DNA from 2 places in the Rahnella contaminans genome. Region 1 is predicted to be linked to the other one. Evidence: predicted binding sites of a transcription regulator. Region 1 holds the regulator's gene; the other holds the start of a gene.

Region 1 (7,653 bases):
GCTGTTCCTGTTACCGGACAGCATCGCCTTCTGAACTCTGTCAGGAATTGACTATGGCTAACTTTACCTTCGCCTCCGACTTTGATTTCCAGGCCGTCGGGCGTGATGTGCTGAAAACAGAACGTGAAGGACTTGAGCAGTTAGATCAATACATTAACGGTGATTTTACCCGTGCGTGCGAAAAAATCTTCGGTTGCACCGGAAAAGTCGTCGTGATGGGTATGGGCAAATCGGGTCATATTGGCCGCAAGATGGCCGCCACATTTGCCAGTACCGGGACTCCGGCATTTTTTGTCCACCCGGGTGAAGCCAGTCACGGCGATCTGGGCATGGTATCAAAGCAGGACATCGTTATCCTGATTTCCAACTCCGGCGAAGCGCATGAAATTCTGGGGCTGATCCCGGTGCTGAAACGGCTGAGCATTACGCTTATCTGCATGACGTCCAATCCGGAAAGCACGATGGGCAAAGCCGCCGATGTGCATCTTTGCGTCCGTGTGCCGAAAGAAGCGTGCCCGCTGGGTCTGGCACCGACCAGCAGCACCACGGCGGTATTGGTTATGGGCGATGCGCTGGCAGTGGCCCTGCTTGAAGCCCGCGGATTCACCCCTGAAGATTTCGCCCTGTCTCACCCCGGCGGAGCACTGGGTCGCAAGCTCTTGTTGCGCGTCAGCGATATCATGCACACCGGCGATGAAATCCCGCACGTCAGCCGTGATGCGTCTTTGCGCGATGCCCTTCTGGAAATCACTCGCAAAAATCTGGGCATGACGGTCATCTGCAACGATTTGATGAAAATCGAAGGGATCTTTACCGATGGTGATTTACGCCGCATCTTTGATATGGGCGTGAACATTAATAATGCGGCGATTGCCGAGGTGATGACGACCGGCGGGATCCGTGTTCGCCCTTCGCTTCTGGCGGTTGACGCACTGAATCTGATGCAGGAAAAACACATTACCTGCGTAATGGTTGCTGATGGTGACCAGTTGTTAGGTGTGTTACATATGCACGATATGCTGCGCGCTGGCGTAGTCTAATTGAGGAATAGCCCGAATGAGTAATAGCGCAGCCCTGGTGGAGACCTGCTACGGTCCGGTCAGCGCCCACGTGCTGGAACGCGCCAAAGCCGTTCGCCTGCTGATTTGCGATGTGGACGGCGTCATGTCCGACGGCCTGATCTACATGGGAAATCAGGGCGAAGAGCTAAAAAGTTTTAACGTTCGCGACGGTTACGGTATCCGTTGCCTGCTGACATCTGACATTGAGGTCGCGATTATTACAGGCCGCAATGCAAAATTACTGGAAGATCGCGCTAAAACCCTCGGTATCCGCCACTTGTATCAGGGGCAATCGGATAAGCTTTTGGCCTTCCGCGAACTGTTAGATACACTGTCCCTGCGGGCCGAAGAAGTGGCTTATATCGGGGATGATCTGATTGACTGGCCGGTCATGGCCGAAGTCGGTCTTTCCGTGGCGGTTCAGGATGCACATCCGATCCTGTTGCCGAAGGCCGATTACGTTACCCGCATCGCTGGCGGGCGTGGCGCCGTACGCGAATTGTGTGATTTGATTCTGCTGGCGCAGGGTAAGCTGGAGGACGCCAAAGGGCTGTCGATATGAGTAAAACAAAACTTTGGATTATCCTTGTTCTGACGGCCATCGTTCTGGTTCTGGTGGGCTGGTCATTGTCTGATAGCAGCGATGACGCACCGCAGGCCGTTAACGATCAGGATCCCACTTACCAGACATCCCACACGGTCACGATGGTCTATGACCCAACGGGTAGCCTGACCTATAAACTGGTTTCGGACCAGGTAAAATACTACGCCGCCGATCAGGTGACATGGTTTACCAACCCGGTCGCGACCATGTTTGACAAGAATAAAACACCAACCTGGGTGCTGCGTTCTGATAAAGCCAAGTTGACTCAGGATAAGATGCTTTATCTTTACGGGCATGTGCAGGCTGATAGCCTGACGCCTGAGACATCACAGCTTCAAAGAATCAAAACGGATAATGCCCGGGTTAACCTGACGACACAGGACGTTGCCTCAGACGATGAAGTAACGCTTTATGGCACAGGTTTTACATCTAACGGCATGAAAATGCGCGGTAATCTGCGTGATAAGACAGCACAGCTGATCGAAAAGGTAACGACCTCTTATGAAATTCAAAGCAAAAAATAAAATCCGTGATCTCCTGATCGTCAGCTCGTTGTTAGCCGTGAGCATTCCGGCCTTCGCCTTAAAAGATGACACAACGAAACCGATCACCATTGATTCCGCCAATCAGGCGCTGGATGTGAACACCAACACGGCCACCTTCACCGGTAACGTCGTAGTCAATCAGGGCACTATTCAGGTGAAAGCCGATAAAGTTGTCGTGATCCGTCCTCAGGGCGTATCCGGCAAAGAAGTGGTGGAAGGTTACGGCAATCCGGTGACGTTTTACCAGATGCAGGACAACGGCAAGCCGGTAAAAGGCCATGCGCAGAAAGTCCGCTATGAAGTGGAAAACGATCTCGTGACCCTGACCGGTAACGCATACCTCGAACAGCTCGACAGCAACGTGAAAGGCGACCGTATTACCTATCTGGTGCAGAAACAGCAAATGGAAGCCTTCAGTGATAAAGGCAACCGCGTGACGACCGTTCTGGTTCCTTCGCAGCTGCAACAAAAAACGCCTGCCGCGGGCGGCCAGCCGACCAAAAAGAGTAACTGATATTTTATGGCAAAATTAATCGCAGAGAATCTGGCAAAAGCCTACAAAGGCCGCAAGGTTGTAGAAGATGTCAGCCTGATGGTGAACTCCGGCGAAATCGTCGGATTGCTGGGGCCAAACGGTGCGGGAAAAACCACCACCTTCTACATGGTCGTCGGGATTGTGCAACGTGATGCGGGCCGTATCATCGTTGACGATGAGGACATCAGCCTTTTGCCATTGCATACCCGCGCCCGTCGCGGCATTGGCTATCTTCCGCAGGAAGCCTCCATCTTCCGTCGTCTCAGCGTGTTTGATAACCTGATGGCCGTACTGCAGATCCGCGATGATCTGAACAAAGAACAGCGTAACGATCGCGCTAATGAACTGATGGAAGAGTTCCATATTTCTCATTTGCGCGATAACCTCGGTCAGTCCTTGTCCGGTGGTGAACGTCGCCGTGTTGAGATTGCCCGCGCACTGGCAGCGAATCCCAAGTTTATCCTGCTGGATGAACCTTTCGCCGGCGTTGACCCGATTTCCGTCATCGACATCAAAAAAATCATTGAGCATTTGCGTGACAGCGGCCTCGGCGTACTGATCACTGACCACAACGTTCGCGAAACTCTCGACGTTTGTGAGCGTGCCTATATCGTCAGTCAGGGGAAATTGATCGCCCACGGCACGCCAGCCGACATTCTTGCTGATGAACAGGTTAAACGCGTTTATCTTGGTGAAGAATTCCGTCTGTGATCTGTGCCGCCGGAACCGTGCCCGTTTCGACGTAAAGTCTGACGGGAGGTCTCTGACAGAAGTTACTCAGTTTGTAATCAACGGAAATAAAACCAAGATATGAAGCAAGGTTTGCAACTCAGACTCAGCCAACAACTGGCAATGACTCCTCAGTTACAACAGGCCATCCGCCTGTTGCAACTGTCCACGCTTGAGCTCCAACAGGAGATCCAACTCGCGCTGGAGAGCAACCCTCTGCTGGAACAAACCGACCTTCATGATGAAATCGATTCGGTAGAAGCCACCGACAACGAAGCGTTAGATACCCGCGAAGCGCTCGAGCAGAAAGACATGCCCGAAGAGTTGCCGCTGGACGCCACCTGGGACGAGATTTATACCGCGGGCACGCCTTCCGGCACCGGCAACGATTACAGTGACGACGAGCTGCCAATTTATCAGGGTGAAACCACGCAGACGCTTCAGGATTACCTGATGTGGCAGGTGGAACTGACGCCGTTTTCCGACACCGATGCCGCGATTGCCACGTCCATTGTCGACGCGGTAGACGATACCGGTTATCTGACCGTTTCCCTTGACGACATCCTCGAAAGTATCGGTGACGACAACGTCAGCATGGACGAAGTGGAAGCCGTTTTAAAACGTGTGCAGCGTTTTGATCCGGTTGGTGTGGCGGCGCGTGACCTGCGTGATTGCCTGCTGATCCAGCTTTCACAGTACGCCACAGATACGCCTTTCATCGCCGAAGCGCGCCTGATTATCAGCGAACATCTGGATTTGCTGGCGAACCATGATTTCCGCGCACTTATGCGTTCAACCCGGCTAAAAGAAGATACACTGAAAGGAGCGATGCTTCTGATTCAGTCTCTTGATCCGCGTCCGGGACAATCGATCAACACCGGTGAATCCGAGTACGTGATCCCCGATGTGCTGGTGCGAAAAGTGTCAGGTGTCTGGACGGTAGAACTGAATTCCGACAGCATTCCGCGTCTTAAGATTAACCAGCAGTACGCCGCGATGGGCAATTCCGCGCGCAGCGATAGCGACGGGCAATTTATCCGCAGTAACCTGCAGGAAGCCAAGTGGTTAATCAAAAGCCTGGAAAGCCGTAATGACACGCTTTTGAAAGTCACGCGCTGTATCGTTGAGCAGCAGCAGGCGTTCTTTGAACTGGGTGAAGAATTTATGAAGCCTATGGTGCTGGCCGATATCGCCAGCGCCGTAGAAATGCACGAATCGACGATTTCACGCGTGACGACGCAGAAGTTTCTGCACAGCCCGCGTGGAATTTTCGAACTGAAGTATTTCTTTTCCAGCCATGTCAGTACAGACAGCGGCGGCGAGGCATCGTCAACCGCGATCCGGGCGCTGGTGAAGAAATTAATCGCAGCGGAGAATCCTGTAAAACCGCTCAGTGACAGTAAGTTAGCCACCCTCCTTTCCGATCAGGGAATTATGGTGGCACGACGAACCGTCGCCAAATACCGAGAGTCTTTGTCCATCCCGCCCTCAAACCAACGTAAACAGTTAGTTTGACCTCAACAGAGAAGGAAGACATTATGCAGCTCAACATTACCGGACATCACATTGAGATCACGGATCCCCTGAGAGAATTCATCACGTCGAAACTGGCCAAGCTTGAGCAGTATTTCGACCGGATAAATCAGGTGTATGTGGTGTTGAGCGTTGAAAAGGTGCAGAAAGTAGCGGAAGCCACTTTGCATGTGAACGGAGGCGAGTTGCATGCCACCTCGGAGCATCAGGATATGTACGCGGCAATTGACGGCCTGGTTGATAAACTGGCCCGTCAGCTGAACAAGCACAAAGACAAACTGAAACAGCACTGACATTCATGTAGCCAACCCTGTGCTACAAACCTTCGGGCATCGGCTTGTGACCTTCGGGAAACGAGCCGATATAGCTTTAAGGGTGAAACAGCGCCAAAGTGAAGATGACATGATTAACGATACTGCAATGCAATTAACATCGGTGCTTAATGCCGAATGCACCAAAAGCGGCGTTCATTGCGCCAGCAAAAAACGCGCACTGGAAATCATCAGTGAGCTGGCGGCCAAACAGCTAAATTTATCACCGCAGGTGATTTTTGACGCCATTTTGACCCGTGAACGCATGGGCAGCACCGGGATCGGTGCCGGGATCGCTATTCCGCACGGAAAGCTGGAAGAAGACACTTTACGTGCCGTCGGGGTGTTCATTCAGCTTGAACAGCCGATCGCTTTTGACGCTATCGATAATCAGCCTGTGGATTTGCTTTTTGCCTTGCTGGTTCCGGCAGATCAATGTAAAACCCATTTACATACCTTGTCTTTAGTCGCCAAAAAGCTGGCGGATAAAGGGGTGTGTCGTCGTCTGCGCGGAGCGCAAAGTGACGAAGAACTGTTCCAGATAATGACTGAAAACGAATAAATTACTGATTCCCGGTTGCGCGCCGGGAAAATGAATTCTGAACACTGAATGCCAGGGGAGTGACACCATGGTGCTGATGATTGTCAGCGGCCGTTCCGGTTCCGGGAAGTCGGTTGCCCTAAGGGCATTGGAAGACATGGGTTTTTACTGTGTGGATAACCTGCCGGTGGTGTTGTTGCCGCAGCTCGCCCAGACACTTGTTGAACGCAATACGTCTGCGGCCGTCAGCATTGACGTTCGCAACATGCCAGAAACACCGGAAGTTTATGAGCATGCGATGTCACAGCTGCCGGAAAGCTTCTCGCCACAGCTGCTGTTCCTCGACGCTGACCGTAATACCCTGATCCGCCGTTACAGCGACACCCGTCGTCTGCACCCGCTCTCCAGCAAAAACCTGTCCCTTGAAAGTGCAATCGATGAAGAAGCCGATTTGCTGGAGCCTTTGCGCTCTTCCGCGGATCTGATCATCGACACCTCCGAGATGTCCGTTCACGAACTGGCAGAAATGCTGCGTACGCGCCTGCTGGGCAAACGCGAACGTGAGCTGACCATGGTCTTTGAATCCTTTGGTTTCAAACACGGTATTCCGATTGATGCGGATTACGTTTTCGACGTGCGTTTCCTGCCTAACCCGCACTGGGATCCGAAGCTGCGTCCGATGACCGGCCTCGACAAACCGGTCGCTGCGTTCCTCGACCGTCATACCGAAGTACATAATTTTATCTATCAGACGCGCAGCTATCTTGAACAATGGCTGCCCGCGCTGGAAACCAACAACCGCAGTTATCTGACCGTCGCCATTGGCTGTACCGGCGGTAAGCACCGTTCGGTGTATATCGCAGAACAGCTGGCTGACTATTTCCGTTCCCGCGGGAAGAACGTCCAGTCCCGCCATCGCACGCTGGAAAAACGCAAATCATGACGGTTAAACAAACGGTAGAAATCAAAAACCGGTTAGGGATGCACGCCCGTCCGGCGATGAAGTTATTTGAACTGGTACAGAGTTTTGAGTCAGAAGTGATGCTGCGCAACGGCACAGGCATCGAGGCGGAAGCCAGCAGCGTGATCGCACTGCTGATGCTGGACTCCCCGAAAGGCCAGAAAATCGAAATCGAAGCCACCGGCCCCGATGAAGAACAGGCTCTCAGCGCCGTCGTAAATCTGATTAATTCAGGTTTTGACGAAGACTGAGGGTTAACGGACTGTTTAAGCCGTATTAAATGCGGCTTAAACAGTCGATAGCAATCGCCTTGAAGCTTTCAAAATTCTCACTGCTCAGCAAACGGCTCATCGAGCGTTCCCGCACAAACGTCACGAACAAATCGTAAATCGCCATTGCTTCCTCGTAATCCGCCTTGCTGATCGCCAGCAGGAAAATCACGTGCGCCGTTTCCCCTTCGCCCCAGGCAATGCCTTGCGGCGAAAGCAAAGTGATCACCACGGTTTTCTTTGCGAGCAATCCCAGCGAATGCGGCAGCGCAATGCCTTCGCCCAGCATGGTCGAGACAATCTCCTCGCGCTCCACCACCGACGGGTAAAACGCCTGATCGACAGAGCCTTCTTCTTCAAGCTGTGAACAAACATGGCGAAAAAGCTCCGCCTGTGTCATCGGCTCATTGACGATCATGAAGTGCTTTTCGTCGAAGAATTTTTCCAGCATATACGGGCGCGTGCGGTCGACGAGTACCAGCTTGCCGAGCTGCTCCATCTGGTATTCGGTCGGGAACGGCGACAGCACCACCACCGGCTTATTCTTCTCGGTGATACGGGCGT
Region 2 (7,653 bases), on a different contig from region 1:
AAGCCGATCCGCGCATCGGCAGTAAGAAAGCAGTGCCATTAATCGTTGAGACAGTAACGAACAATGCGGCGAAAGCTAAAAAAGCCGCGCAGCCGAAACAAGATGCAAAACCAAAAATGACGCCGGAAGAAGAACTGACGTTGCTGGAAAATGATGAGCGGCTGGATTCACTCCTGGACCTTATCGATGACGGCAAAGCACTGAGCGCAGAAGATCAGGCTTACGTTGATCAGACGCTGGATCGTATTGATGTTCTGATGGAAATCCTCGGCATTGAACTCGGCGACGATGAAGATGACGAAGAAGAAGAGAAGAACGAAGACATGATGCAGTTGCTTAAGCGCGGAAATCCAAAAGACGGTTTCTAAGCTGTGCGCTGGGTCATCCCGGCAATAGCCTTACTCTTTGCATGTTATATGCTTTGGTTATTCGGTAAACTACGGCGGTTATCGAAAACCAAAGCACGTTTGCGCAGAGCGACCTTTTTCAGGCAGGCCAAAAGCCTGCCTGTAAGGGAAACCGGCAGCATCCGACGCCGGAAGGAGTAAGTTACCCATGTCAGAACAGACCACCGTCTGGGATTTAGCGCTGATCCAGAAGTACAACTATTCAGGTCCGCGATACACATCCTATCCAACTGCGCTCGAATTCAGCGAAAACTATGATGATGCGGCCTTTAAAAAAGCGGCTGCGCGTTATCCAGAGCGTTCCCTTTCGCTGTATGTGCACATTCCTTTCTGTCATAAGCTCTGCTATTTCTGCGGCTGCAATAAACTGGTGACCCGCCAACAGCATAAAGCCGAAGAATACCTTAACGTCCTAGAGAAAGAGATCAGCCACCGTGCGCCGCTCTTTAAAGGCCGTCAGGTCAACCAGCTGCACTGGGGCGGTGGTACTCCGACTTACCTTAATAAAGCGCAGATAAGCCGCCTGATGGGCCTTCTGCGGGCACACTTTGATATCCTGCCCGATGCAGAAATGTCACTGGAGGTGGATCCGCGCGAAATTGAGCTGGATGTACTCGATCATCTGCGCAGCGAAGGCTTTAATCGTCTCAGTATGGGTGTGCAGGATTTCAACAAAGAAGTGCAGCGTCTGGTGAATCGCGAGCAGGATGAAGACTTCATCTTTGCGCTGATTGAACGCGCACGTGCTCTGGGTTTCAACTCCACCAATATCGACCTGATTTACGGCCTGCCGAAACAAACGGCGGAAAGCTTTGCTTATACGCTGCAACGCGTGGCAGAGCTGAACCCGGATCGTCTTAGCGTGTTCAATTACGCCCACATGCCAAAATTGTTTGCCGCTCAGCGCAAAATCAAAGACGCCGATTTGCCGGGCGCAGAAGAGAAACTGAAGATTCTGCAGGAAACCATCGCCTCACTGACGGCGTCCGGTTACCGCTTTATCGGGATGGATCATTTTGCCCGTCCTGACGACGAACTGGCGATAGCCCAGCGCGAAGGCAAACTGCACCGCAATTTCCAGGGATATACCACGCAGGGCGACAGCGATTTACTGGGAATGGGGGTGTCAGCCATCAGTATGCTGGGCGATACCTATGCACAGAACGAGAAAGACCTTAAAACGTATTACACCAGAGTGGAAGATCAGGGGAATGCCTTATGGCGCGGTCTGGAAATGACCGATGATGACTGCCTGCGCCGCGATGTCATTAAATCGCTGATCTGCCATTTCGAGCTGTATTTCGCGGATATCGAACAACGTTATGGCATCCGCTTTAATGATTATTTTGCCGACGATCTGGCGCTGCTCAAACCGCTAACCGAAGACGGGCTGGTTGAGATGAGTGATACGCATATTCAGGTCACGCCGCGCGGCCGTCTGCTGATCCGCAATATCTGCATGTGTTTTGATATTTACCTGCGCCGCCAGGTTCGCCAGCAGCAATTTTCCCGGGTTATCTGACGCTCGCCGCATAAACAAAAACAGCCGCATTTGCGGCTGTTTTGCTTTCAGGCATCTGCCTTTTATTCCATACCCAGTTCTTTCAGTTTACGGGTCAGGGTATTTCGTCCCCAGCCCAGTAAACGTGCCGCTTCCTGTTTGTGCCCCTGAGTATGGCGCAGCGCCGTAGTCAGCAGCGTACGTTCCATCTCCGGCTGTGCTTCTGACAACAGGTTTTGATGACCGGAACGCAGGGCGCGATCGGCCCATTGTGCCAGCAACGTTGCCCAACTGTCCGGCAGGCTTTGCCCACCCGTCTCTGGCGCTGCCGTTTCAAACAATTCACTCGGTAAATCCTGAATCAGCACTTCCTGACCGGCGGCCATGACAGTTAACCAGCGACAGGTATTTTCCAGCTGGCGCACGTTGCCTTGCCACGGCAGACGGGTGAGCGCGGTTTCTGTTTCCGGATGCAGGTTTTTTGCTTCAACGCCCAGTTCTTTCGCCGCAACTTGCAGGAAATAACGCGCCAGACGCGGGATATCTTCACGACGTTCACGCAGCGGAGGCAGATGGACGCGGATCACGTTCAGACGGTGGAATAAGTCCTCACGGAATTTGCCTTCCTGAACCCGTAACTCCAGATTCTGGTGGGTAGCCGCGATAATCCTGACATCCACTTTTACCGGCGCATAGCCGCCGACCCGATAGAACTGCCCGTCAGCCAGCACGCGCAGCAGGCGGGTTTGAACATCAAGCGGCATATCACCGATTTCATCGAGGAACAGCGTGCCGTTATCGGCCTGCTCAAAACGTCCCTGGCGGATGGTATTCGCCCCGGTAAATGCGCCTTTTTCGTGGCCAAATAATTCGGACTCAATCAGGTCTTTCGGGATTGCTGCCATATTCAGAGCGATAAACGGTGCTTTGGCGCGCGGGCTGTGACGATGCAAAGCATGGGCGACCAGCTCTTTACCGGTTCCGGATTCCCCGTTTATCAGCACGCTGATTGAAGAGCGTGATAACCGGCCGATGATACGGAACACGTCCTGCATGGCTGGCGCTTCACCAATAATATCAGCTGTCGGGCCACTGGCGGGCTGGCTGCGCGCGGGTTGTTGTTGTTCCTGATAATGACTGATCGCACGCTCGACAAGCGCAACGGCTTCGTCGATATCGAACGGTTTTGGCAGATAATCAAACGCACCTTGCTGATAGGCGCTGACCGCGGCATCCAGATCGGAATGCGCTGTCATTATGATGACCGGAAGCATCGGATGGCGCTGTTTAATCTGTTTTAACAGCGCTAAACCGTCCATGCCGGGCATACGGATATCTGATAACAAAACGTCAGGGGTTTGAGTCGCAATGGCATCAAGCACTTCATTGCCGCTGTCAAACGTGGTGCAGGTTAAACCGGCTCCAGTGAGCGCGCGTTCAAGTACCCAGCGGATGGAGCTATCGTCATCGACGATCCAGACTATCCCTCGTTGCATAATAACCTCACTGGCGAATAGGCAGGAAAACCGAGAATTCGGTGTGTCCTGGCCAACTGTTAAATTCAACTTTACCCGAATGCTGATCAATCAAACTGCGCGCGATGGAGAGGCCCAAACCGGTGCCCCCTTCGCGGCCACTGACCATGGGGTAAAAAAGGGTGTCCTGCAAATGCGCCGGTACGCCAGGGCCGTCATCTTCAATATCGATACGGGCCACCAGACGATAACGCACGCCGTGTAACGTAATCTGGAAAGCCGTGCGTGTGCGCAAAGTAATTGTGCCGCCTTCGTCCCCGAGCGCCTGCAATGCGTTGCGGGTGATGTTCAGCAAAATCTGTTCTATCTGATCCGGATCGTGCGCCAGTTCTGGCAGGCTCGGGTCATAGTCTCTGACCAGCTGAACGTTATCCGGTTTTTCCATCGACACCAGCTGGCAAACACGTTCGGCAACCTGATGAATGCTTTGTGTGACGTGCTGGCTTGGGCGTTGTGGCCCCAGCAGGCGATCAACCAGATTACGCAGACGGTCGGCCTGCTCAATAATGACTTTGGTGTATTCCAGCAGAGCCGGATCGGGCAGTGCTCTGGATAATAACTGGGCAGCACCACGCAGCCCGCCAAGCGGGTTTTTGATTTCATGGGCCAGGCCGCGGATCAAATCCCGTGCTGCAACCTGTTGAGCATGCTGCAATTGTTCCTGACTGAGGCGTCGCTGATTATCCATCGGCGCCAGTTCGACCAGAATAAAACCTTCCGGCAGCATCTGCGCAGTCAGTGAAAGTACGTGCGCGCGGCCATCGACAACCAGAGTCACTTCGCTGTCTGTAAAGCCCTGTCCGGCTGTCAGACTTTCACGCATTAAGTCGATATTGAGCGAAAAATATCCCACCAGTTCCGGCAAAGGAGTACCAAAGAGTTTGCGGGAACTTTGCGCCAGTAACTGCTGAGCGGCTGGATTGGCGTAATGCACAGCCAATTCGTCGTCCAATAACAGAACGCTGTTGATTAAGGAATTCAGGATCTGCCCAGCATCGGGCAGCTTGCCAGTTGCCATACCGCAGTCTCCCGCACCTGATTGGTGCATTTTATCTCGCTACCCGGCGAAATCACGGGCCAGAGGGGTTAAGCAGGAAAGAGTGTGGAGAAAAAAGCCCATCCGGAGATGGGCTGAAAGTTTCCACGGCAACAAATAAAATCGTCTTACTTAATTTTGACGCTAAAGGCTTTGTTACAACCAGGCCATCAGTCGTGTATTACGCTCAGCGCCAGATCAACAGCTGGCGCTGAGTTCAGGGTTTAATCAGAAATTAAACGCTGTAGTACAGTTCGAACTCAACAGGGTGCGGAGTCATACGCACACGATCCATTTCTTCTTTACGCAGACCGATGTAAGCATCGATAGCGTCATCAGTGAACACGCCGCCACGGGTCAGGAACTCGCGGTCTTCGTTCAGTGCGTTCAGAGCTTCTTCCAGTGAACCTGCAACTTTTGGAATTTCTGCTTCTTCTTCCGGTGGCAGGTCATACAGATTTTTATCCATCGCGTCGCCAGGGTGGATCTTGTTGATGATACCGTCCAGGCCGGCCATCATCAGTGCAGCAAACGCCAGGTATGGGTTAGCCGCTGGATCAGGGAAGCGTGCTTCGATACGCATGGCTTTAGGGCTGGATACGTGTGGAATACGGATAGAGGCAGAACGGTTACGCGCAGAATACGCCAGCATCACGGGTGCTTCGTAGCCCGGAACCAAACGCTTGTAGGAGTTGGTTGTCGGGTTAGCGTAGGCATTGATTGCTTTAGCGTGCTTGATGATACCGCCGATGTAGAACAGTGCCATTTCAGACAGGCCGCCGTATTTGTCGCCAGCGAACAGGTTGTTACCGTTCTTGGACAGAGACATGTGGCAGTGCATACCGGAACCGTTATCGCCAAACATTGGTTTTGGCATGAAGGTCGCAGTTTTGCCAAATGCGTGAGCCACGTTGTGAACCACGTATTTGTAGATTTGGATTTCGTCAGCTTTTTTGGTCAGCGTGTTAAAGCGGGTTGCCACTTCGTTCTGGCCAGCAGTTGCTACTTCGTGGTGGTGAGCTTCAACAACCAGACCCATTTCTTCCATGGTCAGACACATGGTTGAACGCAGATCCTGGGAGGAGTCGACCGGAGGAACCGGGAAGTAACCGCCTTTCACAGCAGGACGGTGACCTTTGTTGCCACCTTCGTATTTGGTGCTTGAGTTCCATGCGCCTTCGATATCATCGATAGCAACGTGGGAACCGGAGATGCTGCTGCCGAAGCGCACATCATCAAACAGGAAGAACTCTGGCTCTGGCCCGAACAGAACGGTGTCCGCGATACCAGAAGAGCGCAGGAAATCTTCTGCACGTTTTGCAGTAGAACGAGGGTCGCGGTCATAACCTTGCAGCGTAGTTGGCTCAAGGATGTCGCAACGAATGATCAGCGTGGTTTCTTCGTAGAACGGGTCAAGAACAGCAGTGCTCGCATCTGGCATCAAAACCATGTCAGATTCGTTAATGCCTTTCCAGCCACCGATTGAAGAGCCATCAAACATTTTGCCTTCTTCGAAGAAGTCAGCGCTAACCTGGTGTGCAGGAATGGTGACGTGCTGTTCTTTGCCTTTGGTATCTGTGAAACGTAAATCTACGAATTTCACTTCATGCTCATTCAGCATCGTCAAAACGTGTTCAGCGGACATACTAGTTCTCCCGAATTTCTCATTATCGTCGTGGAACGAATAACCATTTTTGGTCTTTAGTTGGAAATAACAGCTTTACTTGAACTGGCGTGTGGCCTAAACAGCACTATTATTTGTCTGGTCAGACTCTTTCACCCAGTAAAAACTTTTTACCCTAAAAAATTTTTACTCTAAAAACTATTAGCGAAAAGTGTGCCAACTTTGAGAAAATGCAAACAACGCCATTTTACAGGGCTTTTGCACTCGATAAGTATGCACCATAACGGAATTTCTGCACTACAATGGTGCTAATCGTGAGATGCAAGGCACCAAAAAGGTGCGTCATAATGGTTCAGGGGTTCTTTTGCACCGTGAAAGGGATCACAAAGTAGCCATCCACAAGTTGTTTCAACAAGATCCTTGTGATCTTGTTTAGAACCTCGCTTAATACGTGTACAATAGCGCGCTATTTCTAATGCCTGAGGCAAAGCTGTGATCGAAAATTTGCGTAACATCGCCATTATTGCCCACGTTGACCATGGTAAAACCACCCTGGTCGACAAGCTGCTGCAACAATCCGGTACTTTCGGAGAACGTGTAGAAGCTACCGAACGCGTAATGGACTCCAACGATTTGGAGAAAGAGCGTGGGATTACCATCCTCGCAAAAAACACCGCCATTAATTGGAAAGACTACCGCATCAACATCGTGGATACCCCAGGACACGCCGACTTCGGCGGTGAGGTAGAGCGTGTGATGTCAATGGTCGACTCGGTGCTGCTGGTTGTGGATGCAATGGATGGCCCAATGCCGCAAACCCGTTTCGTGACCAAAAAAGCATTCGCTAATGGTCTGAAGCCGATCGTGGTAATCAACAAAGTTGACCGCCCTGGCGCGCGTCCTGACTGGGTTGTTGATCAGGTCTTTGACCTGTTCGTAAACCTGGACGCAACTGACGAACAACTCGATTTCCCAATCATCTATGCATCTGCACTGATGGGTATCGCGGGTAACGACCATAACGATATGGCCGAAGACATGACCCCGCTGTACCAGGCGATTGTTGACCACGTATCTCCGCCACAAGTTGAGATGGAAGCACCTTTCCAGATGCAAATCTCTCAGCTGGACTACAACAACTATGTTGGCGTCATCGGCATCGGTCGTATCAAACGCGGTACTGTTAAACCTAACCAGCAGATCACTGTGATCGACAGCGAAGGTAAAACCCGTAACGGTAAAGTCGGTAAAGTTCTGACCCACATGGGTCTTGAGCGTATCGAAGCGACCGTTGCTGAAGCTGGCGATATCATCGCGATCACCGGTTTGGGTGAGCTGAACATTTCCGACACTATCTGTGACCCGGCAAATGTTGAAGCTCTGCCAGCGCTGAGCGTTGATGAACCAACCGTTACCATGTACTTCTGCGTTAACACCTCTCCGTTCTGTGGTAAAGAAGGTAAGTATGTGACTTCACGTCAGATCCTTGACCGTCTGAACAAAGAACTGGTGCACAACGTAGCATTGCGTGTTGAAGAAACTGAAGATGC

The links. The regulator sigma-54, encoded in region 1, starts transcription at its own class of promoters, with help from an activator protein. The targets are predictions, from matches to a motif close to GTTGGCACANNTTTCGCTNT.
Region 2: a site for sigma-54 is predicted at 6,305-6,324, ahead of glnA (glutamate--ammonia ligase). Genes of this name have one in related genera too.

What each region holds. Positions count from the first base shown of each region.
Region 1 covers NZ_JAADJS010000005.1:148,798-156,450, reverse strand. Annotated here, with positions in the region: gene GW579_RS19945 (calcium/sodium antiporter) at 1-34, shown strand, start outside; gene kdsD (arabinose-5-phosphate isomerase KdsD) at 54-1,040, shown strand; gene kdsC (3-deoxy-manno-octulosonate-8-phosphatase KdsC) at 1,057-1,623, shown strand; gene lptC (LPS export ABC transporter periplasmic protein LptC) at 1,620-2,189, shown strand; gene lptA (lipopolysaccharide ABC transporter substrate-binding protein LptA) at 2,167-2,724, shown strand; gene lptB (LPS export ABC transporter ATP-binding protein) at 2,731-3,456, shown strand; gene rpoN (RNA polymerase factor sigma-54) at 3,556-4,989, shown strand; gene hpf (ribosome hibernation promoting factor) at 5,013-5,300, shown strand; gene ptsN (PTS IIA-like nitrogen regulatory protein PtsN) at 5,410-5,880, shown strand; gene rapZ (RNase adapter RapZ) at 5,948-6,802, shown strand; gene npr (PTS phosphocarrier protein NPr) at 6,799-7,071, shown strand; gene GW579_RS19890 (BglG family transcription antiterminator) at 7,097-7,653, opposite strand, start outside.
Region 2 covers NZ_JAADJS010000008.1:8,433-16,085, forward strand. Annotated here, with positions in the region: gene yihI (Der GTPase-activating protein YihI) at 1-368, shown strand, start outside; gene hemN (oxygen-independent coproporphyrinogen III oxidase) at 556-1,929, shown strand; gene glnG (nitrogen regulation protein NR(I)) at 1,992-3,404, opposite strand; gene glnL (nitrogen regulation protein NR(II)) at 3,412-4,461, opposite strand; gene glnA (glutamate--ammonia ligase) at 4,715-6,124, opposite strand; gene typA (ribosome-dependent GTPase TypA) at 6,596-7,653, shown strand, end outside.